Regions from separate parts of the Neorhizobium sp. BETTINA12A genome, predicted to be linked through region 4. Evidence: riboswitches for the same ligand, from Rfam matches in the RefSeq annotation. Region 4 holds a riboswitch; each other region holds the start of a gene.
The links. Region 4 has a riboswitch for cobalamin ahead of MOV61_RS27705 (DUF1636 domain-containing protein). Riboswitches for the same ligand answer to the same signal wherever they lie in the genome.
Positions count from the first base shown of each region.

Region 1: linked by a shared signal. The riboswitch ahead of MOV61_RS04270 ((2Fe-2S) ferredoxin domain-containing protein) and the one ahead of MOV61_RS27705 (DUF1636 domain-containing protein) in region 4 are both predicted to bind cobalamin.
Region 2: linked by a shared signal. The riboswitch ahead of bluB (5,6-dimethylbenzimidazole synthase) and the one ahead of MOV61_RS27705 (DUF1636 domain-containing protein) in region 4 are both predicted to bind cobalamin.
Region 3: linked by a shared signal. The riboswitch ahead of MOV61_RS06965 (aromatic ring-hydroxylating dioxygenase subunit alpha) and the one ahead of MOV61_RS27705 (DUF1636 domain-containing protein) in region 4 are both predicted to bind cobalamin.

Region 1 is NZ_JALBGW010000008.1:50,304-54,044, reverse strand. It holds gene MOV61_RS04275 (ABC transporter substrate-binding protein) at 1-1,063, opposite strand, end outside; gene MOV61_RS04270 ((2Fe-2S) ferredoxin domain-containing protein) at 1,060-1,869, opposite strand; cobalamin riboswitch at 1,968-2,162, opposite strand; gene aztD (zinc metallochaperone AztD) at 2,212-3,606, opposite strand.
Region 2 is NZ_JALBGW010000069.1:5,449-9,189, reverse strand. It holds gene MOV61_RS17185 (hypothetical protein) at 1-449, shown strand, start outside; gene bluB (5,6-dimethylbenzimidazole synthase) at 450-1,136, opposite strand; cobalamin riboswitch at 1,230-1,419, opposite strand; gene MOV61_RS17175 (TolB family protein) at 1,447-2,283, opposite strand; gene MOV61_RS17170 (NAD+ synthase) at 2,293-3,741, opposite strand, start outside.
Region 3 is NZ_JALBGW010000015.1:53,030-56,770, forward strand. It holds gene MOV61_RS06955 (BA14K family protein) at 1-127, opposite strand, end outside; gene MOV61_RS06960 (BA14K family protein) at 316-735, opposite strand; gene MOV61_RS06965 (aromatic ring-hydroxylating dioxygenase subunit alpha) at 844-2,088, opposite strand; cobalamin riboswitch at 2,191-2,421, opposite strand; gene MOV61_RS06970 (DUF6656 family protein) at 2,647-3,201, shown strand; gene MOV61_RS06975 (L-threonylcarbamoyladenylate synthase) at 3,235-3,741, shown strand, end outside.
Region 4 is NZ_JALBGW010000227.1:1,752-5,492, reverse strand. It holds gene cobO (cob(I)yrinic acid a,c-diamide adenosyltransferase) at 1-350, opposite strand, end outside; gene MOV61_RS27715 (CbtA family protein) at 347-1,108, opposite strand; gene MOV61_RS27710 (CbtB-domain containing protein) at 1,122-1,298, opposite strand; cobalamin riboswitch at 1,335-1,564, opposite strand; cobalamin riboswitch at 1,624-1,863, shown strand; gene MOV61_RS27705 (DUF1636 domain-containing protein) at 1,971-2,381, shown strand; gene cobW (cobalamin biosynthesis protein CobW) at 2,378-3,415, shown strand; partial or broken gene MOV61_RS27695 (cobaltochelatase subunit CobN) at 3,433-3,741, shown strand, end outside.

The DNA.
Region 1 (3,741 bases), on a different contig from region 4:
CGAGATCCGGGCGCTGCGGATAGGTGATGACCAGCAGGCGCAGCGGCGTGCCGCCCTTTTCGCGCATGCCGCCGCCGCCTTTTGCCCAACCGGCTTCGTCGAGGAGCGCTGCTGCCCTGGCAAGATCGGTCGGGCGTGCCTCCCTGCCGGCAAAGGGGAAATAGGCGGCGTAGGCACCGGTGGCCGGTTCGCCGCCGTTGATCGCGGCTGCAAGCTCCTTGCGGTCGAAGGCCAGATCGATCGCCCGGCGCACCTTCACGTCAGCCATCAGCGGCCGGGCGGTATTGAAGAAAGCAAGATACTGGTACCCGACCGGGAACGACTTGATCGTCAGGTCCGGGTTTGTCTTGAGCCGGGTAACGACTTCCGACGGCAAGCCGAAGGCCATGTCGAGTTCGCCTGCTTCCAGCGCCAGCGTCAGGGTCTGGGCATCACCGAACTTGCGGAAATTGACCGGCGAACGCTGGTCGGCGCCAGCGAAATGCACGTTGGGCTCCAGCGTGATCGCGGCATCCGTCTTGAAGCCGGAGATCCGGTAAGGACCGCTGAACACGGCATTGCCGGCCCCGACGGGTTTGTAGGCAATCAGCGGCCATTCGGCGAAGAGTGCCTGAATGAACGGCACCGGCTTTTCGGTCGTCACCTTCAGTGTCAGGTCGTCGCCCGCCTCGAAGGTCAGCTTGCCGCCGGTCGCGAGCGCCGCCTTGTTGTTGGCGAACGTTGTATCGAAACCGGCTGCCAGTGCCTTGGCGGTGACGGGCGTGCCATCGGAAAACAGGCGGCCGGGTTTCAGGCTCACGGTCCAGGTCAGGTCTGCGATGCGCTCCGCCTTCTCGGCCAGCTCCGGCACGAGCTTGCCGTCCCGATCGACGGTGAAGAGGTTCTCGCCGACGCCATGGCTGACCAGCGCCCAGCCGTTCGAGCCCTTGGCCGGATCCGTGCCACTGGTGATGTAGGTGGCGCCGACGCGAACCGGCTCGGCAGCGAAGACAGTGCCTGCGGTGACAAAGATGGCGGCACTGAGCCAGGCGGCGGCCAGGCGCGATAGAGTGTGCGACGTCAATTCTCTTTCCTCTTGTTCTGTTCGGATGGGGCGCGAAGCCGCTGCTTGCGGCCCGTTGGGTGATAGGCGAAGTCCTCGACGATCCCACCGCCGAGCAGGTGCTCGCCGATGATCCGGTCGATCGCATCTTCGTTGACGCCGCCGTAATAGGTTCCTTCCGGAAATACCTGCAGCACGGGCGCCAGATTGCAGGGACCGAGACAGGTGGATTTTGCGGTCATCGTGCCGTCGCCGGCAGTGCGCAGTTTCTGCCGCTCCTGCTGGTTGCGCAGATGTCCCCAGATCACATCGGCTCCGGCCGCGTTGCAGGGACCGCCCTGGCAGACGAGCACGCGGCGTTTCTGGGCCGGCACGAGCGATCCCTCGGCAACGGGCGGCGTGTTGGTCTGCGGCACGTCCAGTGCTTCGGCGGTTTCGAGCAGTTCGCCGATCAGCCGCGCCATCAGCGTGCTCGAGGCGATATCCCGGGTGATCGAAAGGGCCGGCCAGCGCCGGCTATCGGCCGCTTTCCAGCGCTTCAGCGATTTCGTCAGCCAGATAAGGACGCTCGGCTCCATGGGCAGGACGAGCGGCACGATAACGACGGTTTCGACATCCTCGTCGAGCAGATCGGACAGCGCGTCGCGCAGGGAGGGGGTACCCTGTTCGGTAAAGGCGACCCGAACCGTTCCGGCTCCGGTCACGCCGGCTGCAAGTTTCGCGAGCCGTTGCATTTCCAGATGCGGCGATGCCGCAAAGGCGGATTTCGCAATCAGCAGGACGGCGCGCCCGGATACGTTCTGGGAAGATAATCCCTGTGTTTTCACTGCCTTCGTCTCACTCAAAGGAGGAGGCAGCAAAAATGAGGGTTGCGGCAGGCAGGGATAGCCCGACGGAACCGTCATTCCTGTGGCACACCCCGACCACGGAATTTCTATTGTCAGGCAGGTCTCCTGGCTCGCGGGTCAAAGCCTTGATCGCCCGTCTTCCCGGCATTGGCTGCCAGTGACATGTTGGACGAACGGCTCACCGCTCACAGTTGCGGGACAGCTCCGGTTTTTACCGGATTCCCTCTTAGCTTCCATCGCGGGATGGAAGAACCTTGACGCCGCCAACCTACACTCCCTCTGCCGACTGTCAACGGCGCCGCTTCATGCCGCAGCATCGCATCAATGCGATGCCCCGGAGCCGCCGACGGCAACGATCGTAAAGGGTTTTCCTTCGACGGGAATCGTACGGACCTCCTTCAGGCTTTCCGCATCGACGACGCGAACTAGCGAGTGCCGCGGATCGGTAATGACGATATGACCGTCCGCAACGGCAAGGCGCGGACGCGGATCACGCCAATGGCCGTCCTTGCTGTAGGGCTCGGTGACCTTTCCCTTGCGAACGATCTCGCCCTTGATCACGTCCAGCACATGAAGATCACCGTCCTCCGTCAGGATGTAGGCACTGCGCGGCGTTGCTGGGTCCAGCAGGAAGTCGACGCGGCGGGTGGGCAGGGCGATCAGCCGGAAGTGCTTCTCGCTGTCCGGATCGATCAGGACGATTTTGTCCTCGCCGTAGTTGCCGAGGAAGAACTGCATTGCCTTACCGCCAAGCAAGGTACCAGTCGAACCTTTCGGCATGTCAGATGGGTAAGCGAGCATTTCCAGTTTCGGTCCATCAAGTCCGCCAGGACGGGCGACAAGAACGCCTTCCTTGCAACCGAAAGCAACCAGCAGGGACGAAGTGGCCTCGCCGTGAAGATCGGTGCATTTCGCGACGTCGCCGAGCTGCCTGCCCGTCTCGTCAACGACGCGAAGTCCGACCCGAGGCGGCAATTCGTCGGGCTTGGTTTCGACTTCGGTGTTTGGAACCGACACCAGCACGAAACGACCCATCGTTACCGCTACGCCGTGATGCGGCTTCGTCGTGTCGATTGTCTTCACGTCAGCCCTGCCTTCGAGAAGAGCCGCTTCGTCGATGATATCCGCCTTGCCGCCTCGATCGTAGAAGAGGATCGCATGGTCGTCATGCGGAACGACGTGGAAAGGACGCTTGCCCTCGAAAGTCACGGGCAACAGCCCCACCTCGGAAACCTCCAGGTCCCGATGCTCCCCGTGATCGGAGAAATCGATGCCAGTCTTGAGGACGTGCATGATGTCATGATCCGACTGCGTGGCGAATACGGTCTGGCCGGACGCGCTGGCGGTCAGGGCCGCGGGACCCTTGACGTCATAGCGGCCGAGTTCCTTGCCGTTCTCGAAGTTGATGGCACGCACGACCGGGTTCGTGTGATCGCCGACAAACAGGCGCCATGCCTCCGTCGTCTCATGATCTTCATCGGCAAACGCTCCGGACGCCGCGAAGATAAGACCTGATGCGACAGCAGCTAGCAGACGGTTTCGAGTGAGAAAAGACGAGGCGGGTGACGGCCCTGGCCTGTCGATCCCGATCTCATCGACGGCGAACTTCTTTCCGTGCGGCTCCATCAGGATGCGGTTGAGAAGCGTGGTTTTGCCAGCACCGAGATAGCCGGTTAAAACGGTCACCGGAGTTGGTTGAGATTTCTGCCGTGACATGACTTGTCTCCAGATTGACGGTAGCTTCGATCATTAGTTCTATTATGTTATAACATTACGAACGCAATCGTTGTCAATCCCGAGAATGCGATGATCGACATTTGTCAGATCGCGATGCAGATCGAAACAAGACTG
Region 2 (3,741 bases), on a different contig from region 4:
TCGGCGGCCCCAATGCCGAGGTCTGCGGCCAGATGCGGGATGCGCTGGGAAGAATGGAGCAGAGCCGCGATACGCTGATGGCGGAACGCAACGGTTCGCGGCAGATGATCCTGCCCTCGGAAGAGCGGAATGCCATTCTCGCCGCCATTCGCGAACAACGCTGCATCCCCTCTTTCGAGCCGTTGCCGCCTGTAGTCGACGATAAGCGAAAGGTGCCGGGCATCGAGCTTCCCAGGCAAGAGGAGCCTTATTCCGGAATTACCAATCTGCGCACCCACCCACCGCAAAAGCCGCAGGCGACCGCAGTCCCGCCGCCAGTGCTCACGCCACCGCCGGAGCGGCCATACGACCCAAGCAAAAAGGTGCGCACCGTGGGGCCGACCTTCCTGCCCGAAGCGGGTATCGATCTCACCAATCCGAAATCGGCAGGACCACAGCCGCAGCAATAATCAGCGGCTGTCCCATCGGTCCTGAAAGATCAGCGCGTCCAGGCCCAAGCGCTGGCGCCAGCCCTTGAGCGCCAGTTCGGGCTCGCCATAGAGCCGGTCGACATAACCGAGGCAGAGCCAGGCGACGATCTCGATGCGGTCGGGAATGCCGAGCAGCGCACGCACGTCCTCGTCGCGGAAAATGCTGACCCAGCCGACACCGACGCCCTCGGCCCTTGCCGCGAGCCAGAGGTTCTGCACGGCGCAGACGGTCGAATAGGCATCCATGCGCGGATTGTGGGTCCGGCCGAGCACGACCGGACCGGCGCGGTCCGGATCGCAGGTAACGCAGATCGACAGCGGCGCCTTGACGATGCCTTCGAGCTTGAGGCTGCGGTAAAGGTCGCGGCTTTCCTCGGCAAACATCTCCACGGCCTCGTCATTGGCTCGCGAGAAGGCGGCACGAGCCGCCTCGCGTACCGCCGGATCGCGGATGAGGATGAAATTCCAAGGCTGCATGAAGCCGACCGAGGGTGCCGAATGCGCGGCGCCGAGCAGCCGCATCACCAGGTCGTCCGGCAGCGGATCGGGCAGGAACTGGTCGCGCACGTCGCGGCGTGTCTCGATCGCCCGGTAGACGGCGGCGCGTTCGACCTTGGAAAACTCGCCGGCAGGCAGCAAGGCATGGGCGAAAGGATCAGTCTGCATCGTCAAGTCCCCAACAATGCCGTCGCTCCCTCGCCTTCCCGGCTTGAAGCCTTTGGGCAAAAAGAGGTCCGAAACCGTTCCGCCGTCCGCGCGGGCTGGTCTATCTCGTCAGGCCGGTCTTCTGACTTGGCTTCATCCGCCTGCACCGCCGCCTTCCCGGTTTCCCAGTGGCTTTCATATATTGCGGCCGAGCGTCCACCTCACAGCGTTGGGCACGTTCCGGTTCCACCCCGGATTCCCGATTCTCCGGCTTGTCGCCGGCACCTGACAGGATCGTTTATGCCCTCACGCTATCTTCGGCGCAAGGCGTTCATGCGACAGGGAAATAGCGCACATAGGCAAACTCATCGCCATCAGGCGACCAGTTCGGCGAATTCATCGTGCCTTGCCCGCCGAAGAGCTCGAACACCGTTTCGACATTGCCGCCGTCCATGTCCATCAGCCTGACGCGGACGTCGAGATCGCGCGGGTGGTCGAAGACATCGGCGTCGTAGGAGATGAAGACGATCTTGTCACCCTTCGGTGATGGATGTGGAAACCAGTCACCGTAACCGCCGTCGGTGATCCGCTCCGCGACGCCGCCGGCGGCCGGAACGCGCCAGATTTGCATCAGCCCGGTGCGGCTGGAATTAAAATAGATCCATTTTCCATCCGGCGAATAATCCGGCCCGTCATTGCGGCCCTCGCCGAGCGTCAGCCGCGTCTCTGCGCCACCTTCGATGCCGATCGTATAGATGTCGAACTCGTCGCCGCGGATGCCGCAATAGGCGAAGTTTTTTCCGTCCGGCGACCAGCCATGCCAATAGGACGGCAGGTTCCGGGTTACCAGCCGCGGCACGCCGCCACCGGCGGGAAGGACATAGATCGCCGACTTGCCTAACTCTACCTTGTCGGAAATGGCGATCAGTAAACCGTCCGGCGAAATGCCGTGGTCGTTGTTGCATTGGCGGGCAAAGCCGGTATCGACCGGTTCAGGCCCGTCATCACCCTCCGGTGACAGACGATAGATCAGGCCCTCGCTGTTGAGCATCAGGTAGCGCCCGTCCGGCGACCAGTTGGGCGCCTCGAACAGGGCTTCCGTCTGCCAGACCACCCGCATCGCCCTCGTCCGGATATTGAAGATCTCGACGGAGCTGCGCGGGGCCATGATCCTCTCCTATCGATCGCGGAAACGGTTGGTGATCGGATAACGCCGGTCGCGGCCAAAATTCTTCTTGGTGATCTTGACGCCCGGCGCCGATTGGCGCCGCTTGTATTCGGCGAGATAGAGCAGGTGTTCGATCCGGTGAACAGTCGCGATGTCGTGGCCGCGGGCGACGATCTCCTCGGTGCCCATTTCCAGTTCGACGAGGCATTCGAGAATGTCGTCGAGCACCGGATAGGGCGGCAGCGAATCCTGGTCGGTCTGGTTGGGTCTGAGTTCCGCGGACGGCGCCTTGGAGATGATGTTCTTCGGGATCACCTCGCCGCTTGGGCCAAGAGCCGTCGGCGGCAGGTGTTCGTTGCGCCAGGCGGCCAGCGCGTAGACCTGCATCTTGTAGAGGTCCTTGATCGGATTGAAGCCGCCGTTCATGTCGCCGTAGAGCGTCGCGTAGCCGACCGACATTTCCGACTTGTTGCCGGTCGTCACCACCATCGAACCGAACTTGTTGGAGATCGCCATCAGGATCGTGCCGCGGGCGCGGCTCTGGAGGTTCTCTTCGGTAATCCCCTCGTCGGTTCCTTCGAACAGCTCGGCCAGCGCCGACGAAAAACCGTCCACCGGCTCGGCGATCTGCACGATATCGTAACGGCAGCCGAGCGCCCTGGCGCAATCGGCTGCATCCTTCAACGAGTCCTCCGACGTATAGCGATAGGGCAACATCACCGTGCGCACCCTCTCCTCGCCAAGCGCATCGACAGCGATTGCCGCGCAGATGGCACTGTCGATGCCGCCGGACAGGCCGAGAACGACCGACTTGAAGCCGTTCTTGTTGACGTAGTCGCGGAAGCCCAGAAGGCAGGCACGGTAATCCGCCTCCTCCTTTTCCGGAATGCGGGCCATCGGTCCGCGGGCGCAATGCCAGGTCTCGCCAATCCGTCTCCATTCGGTGACGGCGACGGCCGCCTCGAACTGGCTCATCTGGAAGGCGAGCGACTTGTCGGTGTTGAAGGCGAAGCTTGCGCCGTCGAAGACCAGTTCGTCCTGACCGCCGAGCTGGGCCGCGTAGATCATCGGCAGGCCGGTCTCGATCACCTGCTTCAGAACGACCTGATGGCGAATATCCACCTTGCCGCGAAAATAGGGCGAACCGTTCGGTACGAGCAGGATTTCCGCCCCGCTTTCCGAGAGCGTCTCGCAGATGCCGAGATCGCCCCAGATATCCTCGCAGATCGGAATGCCGAGCCGCACGCCGCGGAAATTGACGGGGCCCGGCATGTCACCGGCGATGAAGACGCGCTTCTCGTCGAATTCGCCGTAATTCGGCAGGTCAATCTTGTCGCGCACGGCGATCACCTTGCCGCCGTCGAGCACGGCGATCGAATTGTGCCGGCCTTCCTTTCCCTGACGTGGGAAGCCGATGATGACGCCGGGGCCGCCGTCTGCCGTATCGGCGGCAAGCTC
Region 3 (3,741 bases), on a different contig from region 4:
CGGTATTGGCGTTCGTTGCGATCCCGGCCGGAGCGGTCGGCACCGGCATCGCCTGAGCCGGCATCAGCGAGCCGGCGAGAACGGCAGCGGAGATGCCCGCAGCCGCAATCTTCTTGAAAAGCGTCATGTTAAGCCCCCATGTCCCTTGTCCATGTTCTATTTTGCCAGCCAGTTATTTCAATATGCAGCGGAATTCTATTTCGTTGCAACCCTTGGGAAGTTCATCCTGAACGCGTGATTAACGCGGGCCGCGACGATGCAAGCCCGGTCGCGGCATGTGTGCAACCGGGCTTGCCTCGGGATGGCCAATACTGCTTATCTGTAAGGCGAGATGCAGCGCGCCCGCACGCCGGCGCGCGGTGCATAGGTATCGTCCCAGGCCCGATAGCTGCGATAACGGCTTTCACACCAGGCGACGTGGCGGCTGCCATAACCCCGATCCGCCTGGATAGCGCCGCCGATAATGGCACCGGCACCGAAGGCGGCCAGCGGGAACCAGAAACCGTTGTGATAACGATAACCGGGGCGGCGGTCGCGGTAACCGCGATGGCCGCGATACCAACCGTATCGGTCACGCCGGAAGTCGCGACGGTACTGGACATTGGTGACATCGCTGGCGGCCGAAATGCCGGATGGCGGAGCCGGCATTTGGACAGCCTGCGCGGGTACAAGGCCAGCAAATGTCGTGACAACGGCGACTGCCGCTGCGGTCAGGCGTAGGCGAAAGGCGTTCATGCGGGGTGCTTCCTCATTCTGATTTTCAATCAGAAAACAACGCCACACGCGGGATTCCGTTCCTGGAGCCACGCCCCGCGCCGATCAACGCCGATCACGAATTGGCGATCAGGCGACGATCGAAAGTTGCGCCTGGTCGCCCTGCAGCCGGTTGACCATGAAGTTCGAGTACCATTCGACGAACTGCATGACGCCGCCTTCGTGGAGTGGCGAGTAAGGACCGGGCTCGTAGGCGGGCGAGCGGATGCCGAAGGCGTTTTCCTCGACGATCTGACGGTCCTGGTCGTTGGTCATGTTCCAGACATGGGTCAGTTCTTCGAGATTGTAGTCGACGCCCTCGACCGCATCCTTGTGGACTAGCCACTTGGTGGTAACCGCCGTTTCCTCCGGTCCGAGCGGGGTGACGCGGAACGAGATCGCGTGGTCGCCGAGAATGTGGTTCCAGCTGCTCGGATAGTGAAAGAGCAGCATGGTGCCGATCGAGTCGATCGTCACATCGTCGGAGAGTTTGCGCTGCACGGCGTTGCGGCCGCTCATCGTATAGCTCTCCGCATCCTCGATCAGCGGCATGCGCGCGACGCGGAACTGGCCGGTCTCGTCCATCCGGAACTCGCTCGGCAACCCGGCCGTCTCACAGCGCTGCCAATGGGCGGCGATGACCGGATCGTCCTTGGCGCCCTGGACACCGGTCGCGGTCGGCGATTCCGGATAGGTGCGGCAGAGCTCCGGATGGTTGGCGGCGCAGTGGTAACATTCGCGGTTGTTTTCCCAGACGAGCTTCCAGTTGCCCTTTTCGATGATCGTCGACTGATGCGCGACCTTGGCCTCCGAGAGGCGGTGCGGCGCCATATAGGGCTCGATCGCCGCGCGAACCGGCGCGAAATCCGGCGCCTCGTTGGCAAGGCAGATGAAGATAAAGCCTGCGACGCTCTCGCAATGGACCTTCTTCATGCTGAACTGGGTCTTGTCGAAGTCCTGGCCCATCTGGCGGCCGACCAGAAGCGAGCCGTCCAGCTCGTAGGTCCATTGATGGTAGGGACAAACGAGCCGCACCGCCGAACCATGTTCCTTGGTGCAGACGCGGCTGCCACGATGGCGGCAGGTATTGTGCAGCGCCCGGATCTGGTTGTCGCGGCCGCGCACGATAACGACCGGATAATCGCCGATCTGCAGGGTGAAATAGGCGCCGGCCTTGGGCAGCTCGCAATCATGCCCGACGAACAGCCAGTCGCGGTACCAGATCATTTCCAGATCGAGCTTGAAATAGGCGGGATCGGTATAGAAGGGCTGTTCGAGGCTGAACCCCTCGCGGCGGTTCTTGAGCTGCCGCAGGGCCTGATTGCGAATTTCCATATACTTACCTTCCTCGTCAATGTGGACAGCGGAAGGACATGGAAATGCCGGCCGGCCCCAGGCCCGCCCCAAACCCTGTCCCGAACGCCCGCCGCGTCCGGTCGTCATCTTTTGTCCCGAGGCTGGTTTCCGGGCTCAGGAGCTGTCCGTTGCGGGACGGGCTCGGCGCCTTCCCGGGCGGCCTTTTCGGCTCTTTCCCAGTGGCCTGTACCAAGCTTTGTTGCTCCACCACCGTTGCGGGGGCAGCGCCGGATCAAGGTTTCGAAGACCCCTGCCGGCTTCCCAATTCTCCGCCTTCCCTAGACAGGCGGCACCTCAAGATCGAGGCGGATATAACCATCGAGCGGGCGTGTCGCATAGGCGACATTGCGACATCGGCAACCGCGTTGGCGACAGCGGCGAAACGGCCCGGAATGCAACACTCCAGCCCCGCGAAAGCGAAACCTGTCATTAAGGGATAAGCCATAAAATCCCGGCTCGAATGGGAGCGATGCCACCGTGCAGGCCAAGGGGAAAATCCGTTACTATAAAGCTCCTCCACCAAAGCCTCCGGCGCCGGTGGCAGTGAAGACCGCTGCCCATTCCGAATTCCTTCGGACGGGGCGCATCGCCCGCTACAATCCGATCTGGCTGCCGGAAGAGCGCCGTTATCTCACCCATGACGAGGTCGCCGAGCGCACAGGCAAAAGGCTGGAGGCGGCCGGCGAGACGAGCCACAACCGGATCAACTCCTTCCATCGCTCGATCAAGTTTCCGAAGATCATCTTTCACCACACGCTCGATGAGCGGCCGCATCTCGGCTATTGCCATGTCACGGCGGCAAGAACGCAGCTTGCCCACGGCGTGCCGGTAAGCTGGTCCTTCTACATTGCCAACTTCGTTTCCGAGATGGGCGGGGAGGAAACGTTCTTCGAGCGTATCAGCACGGCCTATTCGCGCATGTATTTCGCCGTCGCGGTCGAACGAGAGGCCGGCCAGCCGCTGCAGATCAACCGATCGATCCGCAAGAATGGCCTTCTGTTCCGCACCAACGATCCGATGGAAGCGATCAAGAACGTGCTGATGCTCGGCACTTCCAACGAAATGCTCCGCGAGATCATCAAAAAGCTATGAAGACGCCGGGCTCCGCGTTATTGACGGGCGGATATGACGGCTCAAATCATCGACATCACCCGGGACCATGACGGCGCGCTCGCCCAAGCCTGCGCCGTGCTCGGCGGTGGCCTACCCGTGGCGATCCCCACCGAGACGGTCTACGGGCTTGCGGCCGATGCCACCAATCCCGCCGCCATCACCCGCATCTACGAGACCAAGGGCCGGCCGCGCTTCAATCCGCTGATCTGCCACATGTCGGATCTAGCCATGGCCGAGCGTTATGCCGACTTCGACCCGATTTCGCGAAAGCTTGGCCAAGCCTTCTGGCCGGGCCCCCTCACCCTGATCCTGGCCCTAAAGCCCGAAAGTGGCATCCACGCGCTGGCGACGGCCGGGCTCGATACGGTCGGCATCCGGCTTCCCAAGGGCTTCGCTTCCGATCTGATCCGCGCCTTCGGCAAGCCACTCGCGGCGCCGAGCGCCAACACGTCCGGCAAGGTGAGCCCAACCAGCGCCGCCCATGTGGCCGACGACCTGGGCGACAAGCTGGCTTTGATC
Region 4 (3,741 bases):
CAGGCCTTTTCCGCTGCGGCGACATCGCGCTTCAGGTCCTGGGTCTCCCAGGTAAAACCTTCACCCATCGTGTGCCAGGCGACGCGGTCGCCGAAGACGGCAAGCGCCGGCTGCTCCCCAGTCGACCAGGCGCCCTTGATGAACTGCACGACGCCGACCCGGCGGTTGTTGCCGAGCATGCGCAGCGCCAGGCCGAAGGCGGCTGTGGATTTGCCTTTTCCGGAGCCGGTATGGACGATGAGAAGACCCTTTTCCTGGGTCTTCTCTGCCACTTCCGCATCCTGAACCGCCTTGCGGTTCGCCATCTTGGCGCGGTGACGCTCGACGGACGCCTCATCGATCTCCTTCACCGGGAAGCGAGCTTCGCCGAAGATCCGGCAGAAGCTTCCTCGCCAGCGCGGAACTTTTCGCGGACGACACCGGCCAGCGCACCGAGCACCGCCCAGAACACCAGGTTGGTGGCATAGACGGCGTTGACGAAGCGGGCATAGAGATCCATCGGGACGGCCGTTTCATGGCTGGGCGGCAGCGGCGCGCCGACCAGATGCGGGGCGATCAGCAGCACGACCGCAAGCGCTGCAAATACGGCCGAGCGTGTGTAGGCGAGCAGGCCGAGACCGATTGCCGTGCAGACAGCCGTCGAGACCCACCAGATCTGGCGCGGACCGAGTTCCGCGGCCGGCATGCCGGGCAGTTCCGGCGGCAGGCCAAGGCCGGGCGCGAGAATGACGGTGAGAAAGCCGGCAATGCCGAACATCAGGCCACCGCGCCAGCCCTTGAAGCCGCCGAACGCTTCCGAGGCGGCGATGAGGACAAGGGCAAAACCGATAGCCGACAGCATGTCCGCGGCGAGTGTATAGATGAAACGCTCGAAGCCATCGGCGGGAGCCCAGGCTTCCTCGCCGTGGTGATGCTCGGCGGCGGATGACGCAGCACCTGCGGCAGGTGCTGCGTCATGGCTGTGGCCTGCCTCGGGCGCGGCATTTTCGAACACTTCCGCCCGCAGGATCAGCGGCACGGTGGAGAAACTCTGCATCACGGTCAGCAGTAGTCCGGACAAAAGCCCGGCGATCACCGCCGTGAAGACGATGTTGCGAAACAACGACATTGGGGAGAACTCCTCAGTGGCAGGGGAAGGCGAGCGAGTGGCGCGTGTCATGCGCGGCATTGTGGACGACTTCCAGATGCGAGAAGCCGACAAAGCCGACGATGAACAGGCCGAGCAGGGCCGTCATGCTGAGGGGAATGATCTTCGAAGCGGAAATGGTGACTGCAGCTGCAGCAGAATTCGTAACCATGGTCTCGTCCTTTCGCCCTCCACCCGAGGGCCGTTCACGTTCTTTGCCGCCTCTGGCAGGTCTCCTGGCTCGCGGATCGGACGCCTTCTCCCGCCTTCCCAGAAGTCCGTTGGCCGGATTTCCCAGTGGCATGACGGCCGGACGGCCGTTTTGGTCGAAGACTTTCCGCTTACAGTTGCGGGGGCAGCCGCGGGTTGGACGGCAGAATTCCGTCGCACCGCATTCCCTCTAAAACCCTTTCGGGCACCATAGGCTCGATCACTATAGACGAATTCGCCGTCACGGCAATCGCCTTTGCGACGCATTGACATGGGCCTGCGACCGGGCTTACTTGAAGAGAGATGGTCCCTTTCCGGCAACGGGGAGGGCTAAGAGAGAATGCGGTGCGATCCCTTTTCAGGATCAATGCCGCGGCTGCCCCCGCAACTGTAGGCGGCGAGCCATTGCCTAAAACGGCCATTTGGCCGTCAAGCCACTGGGAAATCCGGCCAACGGTATCCTGGGAAGGCAGGCAAATGGCGACGACCCGCGAGCCAGGAGACCTGCCGTCCGATTAATTTTGCTTCACCGGGCGGGGTGCTCCGGAGGAAGTTTCTCGATCACCGCAGAGGGATTTCGACCTTCTGCTCCGCGCCCCGATTTTTTCGACCCCGGCGGGAACGCGGCTGACCGATGAGTGACCACCGACCAGATGATCCGGCAACCGCCGGCCCGGCAGATGTGACGATTTTCGTCTGCACCAATTGCCGTGACGCGTCCGACGGCGAAATCCGGCCCGGCATCGCGCTGATCGCGGCGCTGCGCGAGGCAGCAAGCGGCAAGCCGCTCGCGGTCAAGCCGGTCACCTGCCTTGCCAATTGCGAAAAAAGCCCGAGCGCCGCCTTCAACCACAAGAGCGGCTGGTCCTATGTCTTCGGCCACCTGTCGCTCGACAATGTCGAGGACATCGTCACCGGCGCGATGATGCTGGCCGAGGACGAGCGCGGCTTCCTTCCCCTTCGCGGCCGCCCGACCTGCCTGCGCGGCAAGGGCATGACGGCCCGTATTCCACCCTTTCATCACCATGAGGACATGCCATCATGAGCGTTTCGTTCGACCGCGTTCCCTGCACCGTCGTTACCGGGTTTCTGGGAGCCGGCAAGACCACGCTGATCCGCAACCTGATCGAAAACCTGAAGGGTAAGCGGCTGGCGATCATCGTCAACGAATTCGGCGATGTCGGCATCGACGGAGACGTCCTGAAGGGCTGCGGCATCGAAAGCTGCCCGGAAGACAACATCATCGAGCTTGCCAACGGCTGCATCTGCTGCACCGTGGCGGACGATTTCGTGCCGGCGATCGACCGTATCCTGGCCATCGAACCCCGCGTCGATCACATCCTCATCGAGACCTCCGGCCTTGCGTTGCCGAAGCCCCTCGTCCAGGCGTTCCAGTGGCCTGACGTCAAGGCACGGGTGACGGTTGACGCCGTGATTGCCGTGGTCGACGGACTGGCACTCGCCGAAGGCCGCGTTGCCGACGATCACGAGGCGCTGGAAGCGCAGCGCGACGCGGACGGCTCGATCGACCATGACGACCCGGTCGAGGAAGTGTTCGAGGACCAGGTGGCTTGTGCCGACATGATCGTGCTTACCAAGAGCGATCTCCTGGATGCCGCTGGCCTCGCGACCGCCAGGGATCGCGTATCCGCCCATCTGCCACGTGCCGTGAAAATCGTCTCGGCCGCCAATGGCGCCATCGATCCGGCCGTACTGATTGGCCTCGGCCTCGCCGTCGAGGACGATATCGAAAACCGCAAGACCCATCACGACGACGAACTCGACCACGATCACGACGATTTCGACAGCTTCGTCGTCGATCTGGCCGCCGTGACCGATGCCGAACAGCTCGCCGCCCGCATTTCTGCGACTGCGGAGGCGGAAAACGTGCTGCGCATAAAAGGCTTCGTGGAAGTCGCGAACAAGCCGATGCGCCTGCAGGTTCAGGCGGTAGGATCGCGCGTGAACCATTATTTCGACCGTGCCTGGGCACCCGGCGAAGCGCGGACAAGCCGCCTTGTCGTGATCGGCGAAAAAGGCATCGACCGCGCCGCGATCGAAAGGATGCTGGCCGCGTAAGAAGGCCCGAGGGAAGGATGCACATACTCGCCACCACATCGTCGTCGCTTGACGACCTCATCGAACCGGTCGACCTCAATCAGTCGCCGGCCGACGTGGTGGTGCTGTCCTTTTCCGGCAGCGACCTGAACGGCCTTTCCGCCGTCTGGAATTCGGCTGGGTACGGCGGTTTGGATACCCCCCTCTGGCCTGCCGGCCATCTCCCCCTCAAGGGGGGAGATCAGCAAGACGCACCCGCCTCCATCAAGAACCAGCGCCGGAGTGAGGCGTGGCGTGGCCACGATTCGATCTCCCCCCTTGTGGGGGAGATGGCCGGCAGGCCAGAG